Regions from separate parts of the Paenibacillus sp. JT31N11 genome, predicted to be linked through region 2. Evidence: riboswitches for the same ligand, from Rfam matches in the RefSeq annotation. Region 2 holds a riboswitch; each other region holds the start of a gene.
The links. Region 2 has a riboswitch for thiamine pyrophosphate ahead of thiC (phosphomethylpyrimidine synthase ThiC). Riboswitches for the same ligand answer to the same signal wherever they lie in the genome.
Positions count from the first base shown of each region.

Region 1: linked by a shared signal. The riboswitch ahead of AC0YNV_RS09580 (ABC transporter substrate-binding protein) and the one ahead of thiC (phosphomethylpyrimidine synthase ThiC) in region 2 are both predicted to bind thiamine pyrophosphate.
Region 3: linked by a shared signal. The riboswitch ahead of AC0YNV_RS01885 (thiamine phosphate synthase) and the one ahead of thiC (phosphomethylpyrimidine synthase ThiC) in region 2 are both predicted to bind thiamine pyrophosphate.

Region 1 covers NZ_JBWDNQ010000002.1:339,760-346,213, reverse strand. Annotated here, with positions in the region: gene AC0YNV_RS09595 (glycosyltransferase) at 1-54, opposite strand, end outside; gene AC0YNV_RS09590 (glycosyltransferase) at 23-1,201, opposite strand; gene AC0YNV_RS09585 (hypothetical protein) at 1,285-1,698, opposite strand; TPP riboswitch at 1,925-2,036, shown strand; gene AC0YNV_RS09580 (ABC transporter substrate-binding protein) at 2,194-3,288, shown strand; gene AC0YNV_RS09575 (thiamine-binding protein) at 3,338-3,640, shown strand; gene AC0YNV_RS09570 (ABC transporter permease) at 3,630-4,400, shown strand; gene AC0YNV_RS09565 (ABC transporter ATP-binding protein) at 4,410-5,213, shown strand; gene AC0YNV_RS09560 (TatD family hydrolase) at 5,210-6,025, shown strand; gene AC0YNV_RS09555 (WGxxGxxG family protein) at 6,139-6,454, shown strand, end outside.
Region 2 covers NZ_JBWDNQ010000004.1:324,924-331,377, reverse strand. Annotated here, with positions in the region: gene AC0YNV_RS17335 (ATP-dependent helicase) at 1-31, opposite strand, end outside; gene AC0YNV_RS17330 (VOC family protein) at 56-853, opposite strand; gene AC0YNV_RS17325 (carboxylesterase family protein) at 1,018-1,671, opposite strand; gene thiC (phosphomethylpyrimidine synthase ThiC) at 1,866-3,593, opposite strand; TPP riboswitch at 4,020-4,127, opposite strand; gene AC0YNV_RS17315 (glycoside hydrolase family 78 protein) at 4,176-6,454, opposite strand, start outside.
Region 3 covers NZ_JBWDNQ010000001.1:405,780-412,233, forward strand. Annotated here, with positions in the region: gene AC0YNV_RS01865 (ABC transporter substrate-binding protein) at 1-1,046, shown strand, start outside; gene AC0YNV_RS01870 (carbohydrate ABC transporter permease) at 1,092-2,036, shown strand; gene AC0YNV_RS01875 (carbohydrate ABC transporter permease) at 2,033-2,869, shown strand; gene AC0YNV_RS01880 (hypothetical protein) at 2,904-4,190, shown strand; TPP riboswitch at 4,337-4,438, shown strand; gene AC0YNV_RS01885 (thiamine phosphate synthase) at 4,556-5,191, shown strand; gene thiO (glycine oxidase ThiO) at 5,175-6,329, shown strand; gene thiS (sulfur carrier protein ThiS) at 6,313-6,454, shown strand, end outside.

The DNA.
Region 1 (6,454 bases), on a different contig from region 2:
TTTCTGCGTATAAGAGAGTCCATTATATGTCAGGATTATGATGCTCGTTTTCACCAGAATCACCTGCCTCCTCTGTACTTGTCGTCGAGTCCTCCAAAGCCTTGATTTCTACGTTCTCCAGTTCTCGGAGCGAAACTTCCAACCGTTGTCTATTAGCCAACAAATTCCCGTCGCCTGCTAAATAAGAGAGCGCTTTTTCATTGTGCTCATAGGCTTTCTTAATTTGACCGAGCTTGCCGTAACAAAGCGTAAGTTGAACGTGTGGCGCCCAGGTCCAGCAAATTTTATTCATAAGACCGAAATGATTCTGGGGCATTTCCATGGTAAGGGCCAGCTCATACCAGAATATCGCTTTTTCATAGTCGTCGCTCTCTTCATACCAGAGCGCGATACGGCAGCAGAAGTCAGCGCGGGGAAGGTCATATTCGAACGACTGGAAGAGCCAGCTGATTTCCGCTCTGCGGTCACCTCTCACATGGTAGCAATGAGCCAGATGTCCGCAAGCGGCAATGTTATCTTCGAAATTCTCCGAATCGCGCTTTAGAAACGCCAGATAACTTTCAATCGCTTCATCATGTCGACCGTTGTCCATCAGCTCGTTGGAATAATAGAAATGAACACGCGGCGACATTTCGCTCTCTTCCCGATTTATGACTTCTTCAAGGATCGAGAGATTGCGCGATTTGCTTTTATGTTCCCGGTCTGATTCATGCGTCACTTCAATGCCTGACGGCAGGACATGGCCTGATACGACTAGCACTTCATGCACCGGATTGACCCACTGGAAGCCGCGGGAGCGCTTCACGATCCGGTTGCGGCGGGTGAATGCCTGGGCATTGCCGTGATAATCTCGTGAAAGGACATAGTCCATCATTACCGAATCGTAGCCTGGATTCAGATCTTTCTTTAAATCGCGTAATGCTTTCTGGTCTTTGTCTAGCAAATAATCGTCCGCATCAAGCCAGAATATATAGTCCTTCGTGGCTTGCTTGAATGAGTAATTACGGGCAGCAGCGAAGTCGTTTATCCATTTGAAATCGAAAATCCGATCGGTATAGCGCGCGACGATTTCTTTCGTGCGGTCTGTCGAACCGGTATCGATAATATTGATTTCATCGACGAGATCGGCGACAGAATCGAGGCAGCGGGCGATCATCTCCTCCTCATTTCGTACGATCATGCATAAACTGAGGGAAATCAATCTGCTTCATCCTTTCTCCAAATGGCTTCTTATAAGAGAAGAAGCTATACGGCTCTTAGTCCGTATAGCTCCAAGTCTTGTCCTTAGACGGTGTTGGAAGCGAGACCCCAGAATACTTCTGGTCCTACCCGCGAGACGACTGTCGTGGAGACAGAGCTGACGAATGCTGAATATGCTGTCTGTGCTGCGGCGGGAGCAAGAAGATCTTGTGCGTTGAAGCTGCGGATTTGCGGTCCAGGAAGTACATTTGGAGTAAAAATAGCTGTGTAGATGATTGGATCCGTAATCAAGGTTCCGCGTACAACGTTAACAAGGACCGTAACTCCTCCAAGAGACGATAATCCGATAGTTCCGGAAAGGTCGACAATCGGGTTCGCGACTCCTCGCGTTTGCAATCCAACTACGCCGAACAGAGCTGGAGTAGCTGTGATTGTAATCGTGGTTGCGCCGGAGGCACTGATGTTCATCGAGCTGCGTTGATCAAGAAAAGTTCCCATGCTGATTTCCCCCTTTCCTCGTAGATCATACATGCTATTCCAAGTTCTCTGTAATGGAGTAGGCCAAGAATGGCCTCTATTTGCGGATTTTATGAGACTCATAGGCAAACGAATGTAAAATCACCCCAGGCCCCCGTATATTTAACGGATCAAGCATCCTGTTATCTTTTAACATTCAGGTGGTATTTTGCGCATTGTTTGCTATAATAGGAGGTGCGACATAACTGAATATGACATGGGGAGCTGGAGTAGGCCGGCTGAGAGGGGATACCGATACAATCCCGACCCTTTGACCTGATCTGGATAATGCCAGCGTAGGAATTGCATTGTAGCCAGCCCGTTTTCATGGTTTTAAGTGAAAGCAGGGGGCGGATTTTACAAAGCCGTTTACAAGCGTCTTCCAGCGGGAGGGCGCTTTTTCTTATGGACAAATCAGGGTTATGTGAAAATGTTGTCGCTTATCTTGGACGATATTGGGGAGGAGCAGCGCAGATCATGGCAGTTAACAAACGGTTCACAATGGCAAAATGGGGAATAGCGGTGCTTGTCCTGCTGCTCACGCTTGCGGGCTGCGGAGCCAAAGAGAATAATACGGAGCAGGCAGACAACGCGGCGGGTACAAACAGCAGCGGTGCGGATGCGGATGGAGCCAGCCAGGAATCCGGCAGCACGAATGTCGGACAGACTGCTGCCTTAACGAAGGTGAAGGTCGTGCTGGACTGGACGCCGAATACGAATCATACAGGGCTGTATGTAGCCCGGGACAACGGTTTTTTCAAAAACCACGGACTTGATGTGGAAATCATCCAACCCGGCGAAGCCGGTGCCGACACGATGGTGGCCACGGGCGCGGCAGATTTTGGAGTAGGTTATCAGGAAGGGATTACACAAGCGCGGATTCAGGGTGTGCCGCTGGTTTCCATAGCAGCCGTCATCCAGCACAACACCTCGGGCTTCGCTTCGCCTGCGGACAAGAATATCAAGACGCCGACCGATTTTGAGGGTAAAACCTATGGCGGCTGGGGCTCTCCGGCCGAGGAGGCCGTCATCGATTCCTTGATGCAGGAGCAGAAGGCAGATGCGGGCAAAGTGAAAATCGTGAACATTGGCGATGCTGATTTCTTTACGGCTGTGAAGAAAAACATTGATTTTGCCTGGATCTATTATGCCTGGACCGGTGTGGAGGCCGAGCTTCGCGGGGATAAAATCAACATGATTTACTTGACCGATTACAGCGACAAGCTGGACTATTATACGCCTGTGCTGGAAACGAATGAGAAGATGATTGCCGAGCGCAGCGACATTGTAAAAGCATTCGTGGCCGGAGCATCCGAAGGATATATCTTTGCGATCGATCATCCAGAGGATGCGGCGGAAATCCTGATCAAGGCGGAGCCGGATCTGAACGCCGATCTGGTCCGGGCCAGCCAGAAATGGCTCAGCCCGCGCTATCAGGATGATGCATCCCGCTGGGGAGAGCAAAATCCGGAAGTATGGACGAATTATGCCGACTGGATGTTTGAGCATAAGCTGCTGGATAAAAAACTAGAGGCGGATAAAGCCTTCACAAACGAATTTTTGCCTGAATAGCCGATAAGGCCGGAGGGAACTCAAAATAGCGAAAGGGGAAGGAAACGACATGGCGAACGCCTTATTAAGCATTCAAATACTGCCGCATACACCTGGAGGGGAAAGCGTCATCCCGTATGTGGACCGTGCCATCGAGATTATTAAAGCATCCGGCGTGCCTTACCGCGTGGCGCCGCTTGAAACGACGATGGAAGGGGAATTGAATCATCTGCTGTCTATCGTCCAGGAGATGAATGATGCGATGACCGTGATGGGATGCCCATCCGTAATCTCACAAATCAAAGTGTACTATAATCCCGAAAGCGGCGCGTCCATGGGCAGGCTGCTGGAGAAATATCCAGATGGTCAGTAAGCTTCGCAAATATGGGCCTCCTGTAATTGTATTGGCTGTTTTTATTGTGTTGTGGCAGGCGGCGGTGGCTGTTTTTGATATCGAGCCCTACATTCTCCCGTCTCCGCTTGCGATTGCGTCCAACACCGTCACGGAGGCGCCGCGTCTGTTTCATCATACGCTGTCAACGCTGGGCGTGACTCTGCTCGGCTTTACGGCAGGAACGGCGGCGGGCTTCTTGCTCGCCGCTTTGCTGCATCTTATACCGGGAGCCAAAGCCGGTTTCTACCCGCTGCTGGTCCTAACCCAGAATGTGCCCGTTATCGCACTGGGATCGCTGCTGGTGGTCTGGTTTGGCTTTGGCATACTCCCGAGGCTCATACTGATTATGCTCGTCTGTTTCTTTCCAGTTGTTGTAGCCATGCTTACGGGACTTACGCAAAGCGATCCCAAGCTGGTCGACTATATGAAGATGATCGGTGCGTCCAAGAGCCAGCTGTTCTGGCGCCTAGAGCTTCCCAACGCCGTATCCTATCTGTTTTCGGGCCTGAAAATCGCCGCTTCCTACAGCGTGATCAGTGCAATCTACGCCGAATCGATTGGCGGAAGCGAGGGATTGGGCAACTTTATGCTGGTGTCCCAACGGGGCTGGCAAACGGCTAATGTATTTTCCGCTATCGCGATCATTGTCGTTCTGAGTCTCATTCTGTTTGGAATTATCAGTTTGGCTGAGCAAATACTGGTGCGCGGAGGCAGGCGCAAACCCGAGAAAGGAGCGTGACATTACCTAATGACACAGAATGCGCTTGAGCTGAAGGCTGTATCCAAGCGTTTTAATGAAGGAAACTCTTCCAAGCTTGTATTGTCCGATGTGACCTTTCATGTGAAGGAAGGTGAATTCGTCTCGTTAATTGGACCATCCGGCAGCGGGAAAACGACTCTCTTCCAAATTATTGGCGGACTTGAGCGGCCTTCTTCAGGTGAGATCCGGATTGACGGCCGAATCAGTCTCGGCGAGCGGGGCAGAATCGCTTATATGCCGCAGCAGGCTGCATTACTGCCTTGGCTGACCGTAACGGGCAATATTGAGCTTGCTTTATCCATAGCGGGCATCCCCCGCAGAGAAGGACGGACCCTGGCAAAGGAATGGCTGGAACGCGTCGGTCTAAGCGGATTGGCTGACTCTTATCCTCATGTCCTCTCCGGAGGCATGCAGCAGCGCGTTTCTTTCCTGCGTGCTTTGCTTTCCCCTCAGCCCCTGATGTGTCTGGATGAGCCTTTCGGTGCTCTGGATGCGCTGACCAGACTGCATATGCAAACCTGGCTGCTGTCCCTGTGGGAGGAACACCGCCGGTCTGTCCTGTTTGTCACTCACAGTATTGAAGAGGCGCTCCTGCTCTCGGACCGCATCATTGTGCTGTCGGCTTCTCCGGCTGTCGTTCTCCGGGAAATTGCGGTTCCTTTCCCGCGCCCGCGCAGCGGGGAGCAGCTTTGGAATGAACCGGTATTCAATACCATGAAACTGGAAATTTATGAGCTTCTCAAGCCGGATGGAACGTTTGAGAGCAAGCGCAAGGAGGAGGCTATGCATTGAAAGGGAATACCGGCTTGAACGAAGGCTCATATATCGATGCGCATTTGCATGTGGATTTATATGCGCCGGAGGAACGGGAGAGCCTGCTGAATGGGGCTTTTCACAACGGAATTGCTGCAGTCGTTGCCGTATCCATGCATCTGAATTCCTGCAAAATAAACCGGGAGATTGCCGCAAGGCATCCGGGAAGAGTGATTCCGGCTTATGGCTTTCATCCCGAGCAGCATCTTCCTGGCGAGGGCCAGCTGCAGGAGCTTGTACAATGGATCAGGGAGCGCCATCAGGCAGATGAGGTTTTTGCAATTGGTGAGGTTGGTCTGCCTTATTATTCGCGTATGGAAGCCCGTGAAGCGGGTGTGGACTTTGATGAGAGTCCTTATCTGTTGGCGCTTGATCAATTTGCTGCTCTGGCTGCCGAACTGGACCGTCCGGTCGTTCTCCACGCGGTCTACGAGGATGCAGACAAAGCTTGCGATATTCTGGAGAAGCACGGCGTCCGGCGTGCGCATTTCCATTGGTTCAAAGGCTCCGAAGCCACTTTGGAGCGGATGCGTGCAGCCGGTTACTTTTTGTCGGTAACACCGGATGTGCTTTATGAAGAAGAAATCCGGCAGATGGTGAGCGCTTATCCCATTGAACTGATGATGACGGAAACGGACGGTCCCTGGCCGTTCGAAGGTCCTTTCGCCGGACAAATCACCAAGCCGGCCATGGTACGGGACGTGGCTAAGGCAATTGCCTCCCTGAAAGATTTACCTGTCGGTGAGGCAGCTTCCATATTGCTTCATAATGCACGGGATTTCTATAGCTAATCCAACGGAGCGGATAAGTTTGGATTAAATTTTTGCATAAAAGCATCGCCAAGAGGAGAAAACAAGAGGGAACACAATCATGTATCCCAAATGGAGGTCTTCTCTTGAAAAAGATGATCGCAAGCCTGTTCGTATGTGCGGTTCTTTCTGTTATGCTGCTGGTGCCAGCTTTTGCTGCTCATGACATGAACCGCTCCAACATCAACAACAGCACAACGTATCCCGGTACAAACCTGGGGACGGACAATGGAATGGTCGACAGAACCAGCAATACCGCAGGTGTTGGCACAAACCCTAGAATGAATACGTATGGGACAACTACAGCCAACAACATAAGAGCCAATGCAGCTGATGACAACAATGATATGGACTGGGGCTGGCTTGGTTTGCTTGGACTTCTCGGTTTGGTAGGCTTACGCGGCCGCAGCA
Region 2 (6,454 bases):
TGCGCGTAAAAAAATCCTCTTTGGTTATCATAGACAGTCCCTCTATCGTTTATCGTTAATCCTCTATAGACAGCGGCAGATGAAGAAGCGCCGGCAGATTCTTCCCGAAGCCGGTTGCAACCCGCAGGCACAGATGGTAATCATTGATGATCATATGAAGCTCTCTATCATTGGCGGAAACCATTTCTTCCTCCCTCACACGGCTGCGCACCACCTGGATGTAACTTTCGTCCGAGACTCCCAATGTTACTAGCATTCGGGGAGGCAGCGCAAGCATGGAGATCGGAATCCATCGCCGCTGCTTGGCGGTCAGCACGAAATGAGCCGTTCCTCCGATGGCAAAAGTGAAATTATCATAGACTTTATCCAGCTTAAAATCAAACATGTCCTGCAGCCGCTCCCGGAATGCCTTCACATGTTCGACGGGAAATCCGACCTCGCGCATATAAAGAACACGAAGAGCGCCGGAGGGGGCTACGACATCCTCCTTGATATAAGGATGGGCAATCAGTTCGAGCAAATTTCCATCCCCATCGCGAAAGTAAATATTTTGTCCCGTTCCAAAATGATCCACTTCTCTGCCGTCCGGCCATTTCTCGATCAAGACCTGCCGACTCTTCAGGAAGGCGACAAGAGCGTCGAATTCCGAGTACGGAACTTCAAACGCCAGATGCGCCGGAGCAACAGGCTCGTAAGCCTCCTGAAATACAATCGTACAGTGCTCCGTGATCCGGAATTCAATGCGGCTCTCGGATTCTTCCACGATAGGCAGCAGCAGACGTTCATGATAATACTGCCTTGCGCTTGGAATCGATACCGTGTTCAGCTGCAGCCCCGCATAGTGTGTAATCATGGTTTTCCACCATCCTTATTGTGGTTGACTGCTCTTTATAAACCTTCCCGCCAGAAACGGCTTTCTCCGTCCTTATTGCAGTAGAGTGAATGTCTGTACGTCAAAGATATACGGAATCCGGTAGACAAAGACCGCCGGAACTGATTCCGGCGGCACTGACCTGCTTATCGTTTATGCTCCAGAAACCATTGATACAGCTCGGGATTGCCGTACGTCTCCTCCCAGATCTGATGATCAAGTTCAGGGTAGGCGGTGTACCTGACAGACCCTCCCAGGCTCCTGATCGCGTTAACCATCTCGGTTGTTCTCCCGGGAATGACTACATCATCCTTCTCTCCATGGAAAGCCCAGACCGGTATACCCTTCAGCAGGCTGGCATCTTCGGGCTGGTAGTAGCCGGCCAGTGGAGCAATAGCTGCGAAGCGCCCGGGGACATTCGCAGCCAGGTCCCATGTTCCGTTCCCGCCCATGCTGAATCCGGTCAGATATACCCTCTCCGGGTCAACACGGTGGCTGCGGGCTATTTCGTCCAAGAGAGCCGACAGGGCATTCCGCTGCTGCGGCCAATCCGAATGCTCCGGACATTGCGGCGTTGCGACGATAAATCCGAAGTCCTTCCTTTCTTCAGCGAAACGCGCAACCCCATACTGATGGAGTAGAGCCAGATCATCGCCCCGCTTCTTGATGCCATGCAGGAACAGGATGAGCGGCCATTTCTTCCCGGTATTCCTCTCGTAATCCGAAGGAAGAAACAATTGATAGCCAATCCGTACAGGTTCAGGAGTCTCTTGGCGAAGAAGATGTGAGGTGACGGGCATGGAGCAGCAGCATCCTTTCTCAAGGGCGATTTTTCATTATTATAACGCTATCGTTCAATATTTTACCAGTCGTTTTGACTTAAACTGAAGCAGCCCGGCGCGCCTAAAGGCGGCAGGGCAGGGGTGGCAGGGGCGGTCTGCATGCCGTTTTGGACGAAGTCAATCAGCATCGCAAAAAGAAGGAACGCCACCAACTAAAGCTGTGCTTCCAATCCTGTCCGCTTTGCGTTATCTTCTCCTTCCAAGTCCCGCACAGCCTGCTCGCGGATATCCTGTGTGATTCGCATGCTGCAAAATTTCGGACCGCACATCGAGCAAAAATGGGCCGATTTGGCCGCATCTGCAGGAAGCGTCTCATCGTGATAGGACATCGCCCGTTCCGGATCAAGCGAGAGATGAAACTGATCGCGCCAGCGAAAATCGAACCTCGCTTTGGAAAGCGCATGGTCCCGCATTTGCGCGTTCGCATGCCCCTTCGCCAGATCAGCGGCATGCGCCGCGATCTTGTACGCAATCACGCCTTCCTTCACATCCTCTTTATTGGGCAGTCCCAAATGCTCCTTCGGTGTGACATAACAGAGCATCGCTGTACCGAGCCAGCCTATCATCGCCGCCCCGATAGCCGAAGTGATGTGGTCGTAGCCTGGAGCAATATCCGTCGTCAGCGGACCCAGTGTATAGAATGGCGCCTCCCGGCACACCTTCAATTGACGCTCCATATTCTCCTGGATCAGATGCATCGGAACATGGCCGGGGCCTTCGATCATCACCTGCACATCATGCTTCCATGCAGCTTGAGCCAGCTCGCCAAGAGTATCCAGCTCCCCGAATTGAGCCTCGTCATTGGCATCTGCAATGGAGCCGGGACGCAGCCCGTCACCGAGAGAGAATGAAACATCATATTGTTTCATAATTTCGCAAATTTCTTCAAAGTGCGTATACAGAAAGTTCTCGCGTTGATGCGCCAGGCACCATGCCGCCATAATCGACCCGCCCCGCGAAACAATCCCCGTTACCCGCTTGGCCGTAAGCGGAATGTACCGCAGCAGAACACCCGCATGAATGGTAAAATAATCTACCCCTTGCTCAGCCTGCTCGATCAGAGTATCGCGGTACACCTCCCAGCTCAGATCCTCCGCCTTTCCGTTCACCTTTTCCAGCGCCTGGTAGATAGGCACTGTGCCGACCGGAACCGGCGAGTTTCGCACGATCCATTCGCGGGTTGTATGAATGTTCCTGCCCGTGGAGAGATCCATGACCGTATCGGCGCCCCAGTGGGTAGCCCATGTCATTTTCTCCACTTCCTCCTCGATGGACGAAGCAACGGCTGAATTACCGATGTTGGCATTGATCTTGACGTGGAAGCGGCGCCCGATAATCATCGGCTCGCTCTCCGGATGATTGATATTCGCCGGTATAATAGCTCTTCCTGCCGCTACCTCGCTTCGCACAAGCTCTGCCTCCACCCCTTCACGAACAGCAATAAACGCCATCTCCGGCGTAATGATTCCCCTGCGGGCATAAAATAATTGGGTCACATTGCGCCCGCGGACAGCTCTTAGCGGTGTGTGGTTTAAAGCCGGGTACGGTTCTGCTCCTTGGCTGCCTGCCGCTTTCTCCGAGTCGAAACCGTTATCAAGCGGCTGAATCACACGCCCTTCATAGCGCTCCACATCTCCCCGATCTTCAATCCATGACCGGCGAAGAGCCGACAGACCCTTGCGCACATCGGCCCGATAAGCGGAATCCGTGTACGGACCGCTGGAATCATATACCCGAACCGGTTCGTTCAACTGCACCTCGCCGCTTCTACTGATACTCGGCGACAGTTCAATCTCCCGCATCGGCACCCGCACATCCGAACGGCTTCCTTGCACATACACTTTGCGACTGCCCGGCAATGCTCCAGCCATGATCGTCATATCAAAAACCTCCCAAGGTAATTTGGAGAATCCCCTAGGAGGCTCGCAAGGACAGCAGCATAGACGGTGCGGAAAAATTGGAACGAGCCAAGGGCAGGCAGTTCCCTGACCTATTAGTTCCCGGTATGAGCAGGCTTCAGCCCGTTCACCGACAGCATTCCTTGACACACTATCATGCTGGAGCGAACCGGGAAGAATCCGATCTGCCGTCCTTTGCGGCTGAGCAAATTTCTTCCCTTGGACCGTATAGAAATTTATAGGAGTGAAGCTTATAAAATTCTATAAAGTTAAAAAAACCGCTCCGGCATGGGAGCGGTTTGAATGCGGCAATTTCCATCCGGCATATGAAGACTATGCTTCATTGTCCGAATAAGTGAGGCATCCTGTCTATGCGAAAAGACAATTGCATAGATCCAGCCCATAATCGCACAGACAAGCCCACTTTCCTACGCTGGCATAACCCAGATCAGGTTCAAAGGGACCAAAGCGATCAGCGCTTTATCTCAGCCCATGCGGGCGCCCCTAGTGGATTTCCTAGTACGACTATATCGCGTGAACGCACACGCAGTCAACTTATAATGTTCAATTTCTTCGATGAATGCCAACCGTCTGCTGCACATTGCCTGCAACCGTGACAGTTACGTAGTCTGTCTTCACGGTCCCGTTGTTGTAAGTAGAGGTGAACGTAAACGTCAGCGGCCCATCCTCCAGCTTCTCGAAGCTTTCATCCCACATACTACCGCTCCAGCCGGTCCGACGCGCGTTCGCGGCATCCAGATGAGTCGTGAAGCCGTTCATCGTCACCTCAACAGTATCCGCTTGGGTAGTTGTTACCGTTTCGGTCGTTTGGGCATGCAGCACGAACTTCTCTCCTGCCCAAAAGACCTCATAACCGCGCGGGCTGTCTGCATCGCCGTTTTGATTGATATTGTATTCTCTGCGGCGCTGGTCCCACAAATCCGTATGCATCACCTGACCCTTGACGTCAAGCGGCAGCACCGGTATGTCTTTGCGCACCACTACCGGCGGCGCTTGGCCGTCCTGGACCGTAAGCTCGACTTTATATATCCCTGCCTTGTCTCCTCTGAAACCTGGCCCGGTGTGACCATAGGGACTATTAAGAAAGGAGTTGAAGGTTTGTGAGCCTCCCTCCGGATCCTTGACAATATAGATAACCTGTAAGGTATCCAGGTCGGGATCGTCAATGGTATGGCTGATCCGGATCGAATCCCCTTCATACACCGGTTTGGGGGTCCAGTCAAAATCGGCTGCAGGCGGCCGGTTCGTTTCGATATAGAAGTATTTCGGATCGCTCCAATTGCTCCAGTCATAGCCGTCATACACACGGACTATGACATACATGTACACATGCTCAGGCAGGTCGACAGTTGGCCGCCAAGAGAGTTCCCGGCCCGGCTTGATATCCGTATCCCGATACAGCTCTCCGCCATATTTGAAAATCTGAAGCTGGTATCGGGTTTGCAAATCTCCGTCAGCATCCGCATAATTCCATTGAAATGCCGGCCGGAATTCCGTTAGCTTCGCCGGATTATTCTGATCCGTGCTTTCAGGCACTATGATCCGGGCTTGCGGTATCTGGTTGTATATCGTGACCTGCCCGTTGTACTGCGCCTCGGCTCCTGCCGAATCCTGCACGACCTGCCGGATATTGAAGGTGCCGAGGGTGTTGAACACCTTGCTCCAGAATGTCCGTGACGTGCTCTGCAATAATTCCCCATCGCCAGTTGTTACATTGCGAATATAGTACTCATGCGGCAAGTTCTCCCGTCCGCCATCCTCGGCGTCATAGGCCCTAGAATCCATAACAACCGGAACGTTGCGGAAAGTATTCACATAGCTCGTCGTGAATCCGGGAACCGGCGGCGTATTGGGTGTCGGTATTGTGGAGATATCCAGGGATACGACGGTGTAATCCGACCATGCGCCATATTCGTCCTTCACAGCCATGCCAATTTCATATAACCCCCGTTCCTGCGGAGTTACAAGCTTTTCGTAGACAATGCTCCCGGATGGGGTGGCATAGTAGAACTTCTTCTCCAGGATTCCCCGGGTGGCCCGGTAATCAATGGTGGACGTTTCTGTCGAGTAATTGTCAGGACTGGCATACCGGTCCGGGTCATAGCTGCTGTCGGTCCAGATCAATTTGCCGTCAGCTGCAGGAACGACCATAAACTGAGAGACCGGTCTGCGGTGAACGGTAACTCTTTTCGCAAACGGATTCGAGTTTTTACGGTATTCATCAAAGGTCATATCCGAATAGAGATAGCTTGGGTGAGGATCGTCCTTCGCCCTCAGTGTAACGATGTAATCCCCTACCTTATCGAAGGTCAGCCGCTCGGAGCTGAATGTTTGACCGTTCATGACCGACACGCCCTGATTGTTGATGAAACGCGGCGTATGCTGAATGCTCCACTGGTAGGAGCCCGCCTTGGGATCGCCCTCCGGATCCAGAAACTGAATGTTATGGTAAGCGGCCTCCGCCGTGGCTGTCCCTGCATCCCATATCGCGTAGCTGTCCGACCATTCAATTTTATTCTGGATCGCTTTGTACGTAAAGGCGCTGAACACGACATAGGCTTTGTCGCTGAAATAGCCAAAACGCCCTTCTGAATAGCTGCCATCCGCCGCGGTCAGAAGCGGGATATTATTGAGGAACACATCGATCTGACTGCCGACCGTCTTGATCCTCAGGGCATAGCTTTTGTTTGATTCAAACGGATACGAGCCAGCTTTCAGTACTGTTGGTGACCCGTTCACGTATTTCACCAGATTGAACACATGACCATCGGTTTCCACCGCGTACCGGTTTCGTGTGTCCTGCATCCGGAAGGAGAAGCCGG
Region 3 (6,454 bases), on a different contig from region 2:
GGACCGCCCCTGACCTCATTCAGGTGGATCAGCCCTGGATTTACGATTTTTCCACTCAGGATGACATGTTCGCAGATTTGAATACATTCAAGGATATTATCGACCTGTCCACCTTCGACGAGAAATTTCTGCAGGATTATTCGGTTCTGAACAATCAGCTGCAGGGACTTCCGACGGGGTCGACCGGAATGATCATTTCCTACAACAAAAGCTTTTTTCAAAAATACAACATACCGGAAGACACACAATTCGATTGGGACAATCTGCTCGAAATCGGCAAGAGAGTCCACGATGAGAGCGGCGGTGCGGATGTGCTGCTGAATGCCGGGCCGAACACCTTCCTGGCCATGTTCAAATCCTATGTCAGGCAGAAAACAGGCAAGCAGTTCATTCAGGACGATTATACGCTGGGCTTCGATAAACCGCTAGCCGTCGAGGCGCTGGGATATTTGGAGAAATATCTTGACGCCGGTGTTGTTCAGCCTTTTGCGGAATCCGCCCCTTATCAGGACAATCTGGACAAGCATCCGAAATGGTTCAAGGGAGAGTTCGGCATGACGAAGAACTGGCCTTCAACCATTCCCTCACTGCAGGATGGGGTCGATTTCGAAGTGGGGGCACTGCCTGAAATTATAATGAAAGGCGCGCTGACGACGGCGGTGGTCAATCGTCCATCACAGCTGCTCTCCATTGCGAAGAGCTCCAAGCATCAAGAGGAAGCGGCCAAATTGATGAATTGGCTGCTCAATGATAAAGATGCGGCCGTTATTCTCGGAGATGTACGAGGCGTACCGGCAAGCTCAGCCGCTCTGGATGCGCTGGAAGGCGCGGACAAGCTTGATTCGGTTATCGTGGATGCGACGGAGCTGGCACTGAAAACAAGCGGCGAGCCGGAGAACGGAATTACCAACAATGCCGAGCTGATCAAAATTGCCACCGACGTCATGCAGAAGCTTGGTTATCACAAGAGCACACCGGAAGAAGCGGCCGATGAGATTATCAAGGAACTGACTGCCAAGCTGGAGGAAATCAAAAGTCATCAATAATTCACTGGACTCATCCATGAACGGGCAAAGGAGGGAACAGAGCTTGTGAGTGAATCAGTATCCAATGCCGCTGCAGCGAATGCGAAGCTCAAGTCACCCAAAAAAAGCAGGAACCGCAGATGGAAGTATATGGGCTTTCTCTATATCGGTCCATGGCTGCTCGGGTTTGCTATTTTCGAATTATATCCGTTTATCTCATCCCTGCTGTATTCGTTTACGGATCTGAATATGTTCAAGAGTCCCAATTTCGTCGGTCTTCAAAATTACATCGAGATGTTTACCCGCGACAAGCTGTTTCTGCAATCGTTGAAGGTTACCTTTATCTATGCCGTCATCGCGGTCCCCTTGAAGCTTGCTTTCGCTCTCTTGATTGCCATTCTTCTGAACAGAAAGCTGAAGGGGATCAATTTCTTCCGCACCATTTATTATCTGCCGTCCATTATGGGAGGCAGCGCTGCGGTAGCTCTGCTCTGGAGATATCTTTTCTCCAGGGAAGGGCTGGTCAATCAGATGACGGGGAAACTGAGCATCGCTCCGATCGATTGGCTGGGAAGTCCGGATATTGCCCTGTATACGATCAGCGCGCTGACAGTGTGGCAGTTCGGATCGTCCATGGTCCTGTTCCTCGCGGCGCTGAAGCAGGTGCCCGGTGAGCTATATGAAGCGGGGCGGATCGACGGGGCATCCCGGTCCCGGATGTTCGTCAGCATCACGTTTCCGCTCATTACGCCAATTATTTTCTTTAACCTCATCATGCAGATGGTGAACGCTTTCCAGGAGTTTACCGCGGCGATGGTGATTACAAGCGGCGGACCGCTGAATTCCACCTACCTGTACGGGCTGCTTATTTATGAGAACGGGTTCAAGTATTTTAAAATGGGCTACGCGTCGGCACAATCCTGGGTGCTGTTCGTCATTATAATGATTTTTACACTGGTTATTTTTAAATCCTCATCCAAATGGGTGTACTACGAAGATGGTGGCAAATGATGAAGAATCTGTCCAAAATCGGCGCTTACCTGGTATTGATCGTATTCGGCTTTATTATGATCTACCCGCTGCTCTGGATGGCGGCGGCTTCCTTCCGGCCCAATGCAGAGATTTATACTTCAATCGGATTAATTCCGAAGCGGGTGATCTGGGACGGTTTTGTGGAAGGCTGGAAGGGCTCCGGTCAATTTACGTTCGGAACGTTCTACGCCAATTCCTTTCTGCTGGTCGTTCCCACTGTCATCGGTACGGTCGTCTCAAGCGTTCTTGTCGCATACGGATTCACAAGGTTTCAATTTCCGCTGAAGAAGGTGCTGCTGGCAGTCATGATAGCAACATTGATGCTGCCCCATGCGGTGCTGATCATTCCGCGTTACCTGCTGTTCCGGAATTTCGGATGGCTGGACAGCTATTTGCCATTTATCGTTCCGGCTTTCCTCGGTGGATATCCGTTCTTCATCTTTATGATGGTTCAATTTATTCGCGGTCTGCCGAGCGAGCTGGATGAATCGGCGAAAATAGACGGCTGCAATTCCTTTACGATTCTGACCCGGATCCTGATGCCGCTGTGCAAGCCTGCGCTGTTCTCCGTCAGTATTATTCAATTCATCTGGCTGTGGAATGAATTTTTCAACACGCTGATCTATGTGAACAGCGTCAGCAAATTTACGCTTCAACTGGCGCTGAGGATGTCTATCGATGCCACCTATGATATTCAATGGAATCAGATCATGGCGATGTCATTACTGACGATGCTGCCCTGCATGATTATCTTTTTCCTGGCGCAAAAGCATTTTGTAGAAGGAATTTCTACTACCGGATTGAAGGGTTAATAGAGTACTTTTATTTGCGGGGAGGAATATTTATATGCTGCATCCATTTATGGGAATCAAGGATTATGGCAAAGTAGGCATGTCGGTAGCGGAATCATCCCACAAATTGCATCGAATCGGCTATGTGGACCGCCGATTGATGAAGCTTGAGGCCGGGCATATGGTGGCGCGTCCCGAATATGAGGTGAAGGGGGCGCTCTCCCGCCTGATGTGGCAGGATGCCTCGCATTGCGATCAGCTGCGCAGCCGCTGCAAGCAGCTCCGAATGAGCTCGTCGGCCTTCGACAAGTCGCCGGACCCGAATCTGGAGCTGCTGATGGACGAGGTGCTGAAATCCGCGGATACGCTGCAGCTGATGAGAGCGTTGTTCGAGGTGGTGAAACCGGATCAAATCCGCTCTGCGCGGGCATATATGGCAAGCGCCCAGCCCATTGTCGATGAGCCGACGATTCATTTATTGAAGCATCAATTGATGGACCGGGAGGAGCAGCTGGAGTGGGGGAATGAGGCCGTGCGGCATTTCACGGCCGAGTCCACTGAGAAAGCGGTGGCCGATGCCGACCGCTGGGTCGGATACCTTCGTAATTTGCTGGCTGCAGCCGGAGGGATTAACGGGGATCTCGCCAAGGAGGAGCCCGATCCCGAGCTTGCGGTTGCCGCCCAGCCATTCGAGCTGCCTGCTTCCAGCACGCGCGACGACCGGTTCCGCAGCGCAGTGAGCAAATTCAAGGAATTTCAGTTCGAGGACTCCGAGGCGGGCCGATTCGAAATGATGATGTTTACGCGCTTCTTCGAGATGTCTCCGGCGGAAGCGGTAGCCTGCGTCCACTTTCAATCCGAAGGCAAGCCCTGGGAGTTCTACCTCGATACCGCCAGGCATGCCTGGGATGAGGTCAGACATTCCTGGTTCGGCGAAGCGGCTCTGCGCGTCAAGGGCTATGATATTTACGACAAGCCGAACTGGACGGGCTGGCTGGACATGACGCTGCAGCTGTTCGAGCCGGACGAGGCCTATACGCATCTGACGATTGCCATTGAGAAAGCGGCGATGAAATATCCGCCTGGCAAGCGCGAGGAATGGGAATTTTGCCGCGACATTGCCCGGGATCCGCTCATGACGACCTTCCAGGACTTCGACTGGGCCGACGAAGTGGTGCATGCCGGTTTCGGACAGCGATGGATCGTGAATGATGTGCATAAAGGGGATCTGAAGCAGGCGATGACTTCCTCAGCAGAAACAGTCGAGAAGAGAGGGGCCTATATGGCGAAGTTCGACCATCAGGGAGCAGAGCCGAAAAGCCCGTATGCCGGCGGGTATTGAGAGGATAATAATGTCCGCAACGCTTGCCCTTTCAGATGCGGCTTCTTCCTGGCCGCATAAGGTTGGATCCGCATATTTGCAGCCTTCCAACAGATTTTTATTTGCTTTTTCTAGCATTCGTGATAGTATAAAGCCAATTGCATAGGATGTATCACTAGGGGAGCCGAATGGCTGAGATTGAAGATGAATTCAAACCCTTTGCACCTGATCTGGGTAATACCAGCGTAGGGAAGTGGTCTCACGATTGGTCTATCGGCATATGAATAAGTATGCTATTGCCTAGTTGAACAGGGCCGCCTTCTTATCTGGAAGGCGGTCTTTTTTGTGTTTTTATCCATACCGTAGTCTGGGAGGGCGGTGAACGTTTGACGGCACTGGAATTACATATAATTTCGGATGGCCGGCAGGATCTGGAAGCCTATGCGAGGACTGCCGGGAAGATTCATCCGTACGTGACTTCCTTTCATCTGCGGGAACCGGCGAGGAATGCTTCCGAGCTGTGGCAAGGGGTGCAAGCTCTGCTCGCCGAAGGCGTTCCGGCCGGGAAAATAATGATTAATGACCGGATCGATGTAGCATGGGCCGCCCGGCTGCAGGGCGCTCAGCTATCTTACCGCAGTCTGGGCGTTCGGGAAGCCAGAATGGCTTTTCCCGGACTTCGTCTGGGCTGCTCCGTGCATGGAATAGAGGAGTCTGTCGTGGCCGGGCAGCAGGGAGCGGATTTCCTGATTTATGGTCATATATTCGCAACGGCTTCCAAGCCGGGGCAGGAGCCGAGAGGGATCGGCGCTCTGGCGCATATGGTCCGGAGCGCAGATATACCCGTAATCGCCATTGGCGGAATTAATCCGGAGCGCGTGCAGCAGGTCCGGGCAGCAGGAGCAGCGGGTGTAGCGGTGCTGTCGGGCATTATGCAGGCGGCGGATCCTATGGGAGCCGCCTTGCAGTATGCCGAAGCTTTGAACAGACGAGGAGACGAATCAGATGACGAAAATGTTTGATGCGATCATTGTGGGCGGAGGGGTGATCGGAAGCTCGATCGCTTACCATATGGCGGCAAGAGGCATGAAGGTTGTGCTGCTGGAGCGTGACCGGCTTGCCGGGCAGGCCTCCAATGCCGCTGCCGGCATGCTTGCCGCACAGGCGGAAATCAACGAAGCGGGGCCATTATTCGAGCTGGCCCTCCGCAGCCGCTCGCTCTTCCCATCACTTGCCGCCCAGCTTCGAGAGCTCAGCGGAATTGATATCGGTCTGGAGCGCAAGGGGCTGCTTCGCATCGCCACAACCGTCGCGCAGATGAACGAGCTTCAGCATGCGATCGTATTTCAGCGCAAAGCGGGGCAACAGGCAAGCTGGTTGACCGGTCATGAGGTTCGCAAGCTCGAACCGGCGCTTGCCCCGGATATTCTGGGCGCCATGCTTGTTGAAGAGGACGGGCATGTGCTGGCCCCGGAGCTTTCCCTTGCTTTTGCCAAGGCGGCCGCGGCGTTGGGAGCGGACATCCGGGAATATGCGGAGGTTCAATCGCTTGTGCTGGAGCAGGGCTCTGTATGCGGCGTCCGGACCCGGGACACAACCTTGTACGGCAGCCGAGTCGTCATTGCCTCCGGCACCTGGAGCGGACCGCTTATGGAGCAGGCTGGACTTTCAAGCCCTGTTTTCCCTGTTCAGGGAGAATGCTTCTCGGTGCTTACCCATGCACCGCTGGTGCAGGCGACAATCTTCAGCCATGATTGTTATCTTGTTCCCAAGAAGGGCGGACGGCTTATTGTCGGAGCCACAATGAGAGAGCATTCCTATGACCGTAAAGTCACCCTGGGGGGGATTGGCAAACTCCTCGAAGCCGCCAAGCTGCTGGTTCCGGATATTGTGCATGCGGAATGGGAGAAGGCCTGGTCTGGGCTGCGGCCGCAGACTGCGGACGGTTTGCCTTTCCTGGGTGAGCATAGGGAACTGCGGGGCTTGTACGTAGCGGCCGGCCACTATCGCAATGGCATACTGCTTAGTCCCATTACCGGGCAATTGGCCGCTGATTGGGCGGAGGGAAAAGCGGCAGAGGCCGATTATCTCGACGCTTTTCGATTGGACCGGCAGATGGACATGAAAGGAGCGCTGAACCAGGATGAATTTGCACATTAATGGCGAGAACGTTGAAGTGCCCGGTACTTTAGCATCCGTGCACGACCTGCTCCGTCATTTCGGTTTGGAGGAGAAGGTAGTAATTGTAGAGTGGAACCAGAGCATTCTGGAAAAGTCCGCTCACC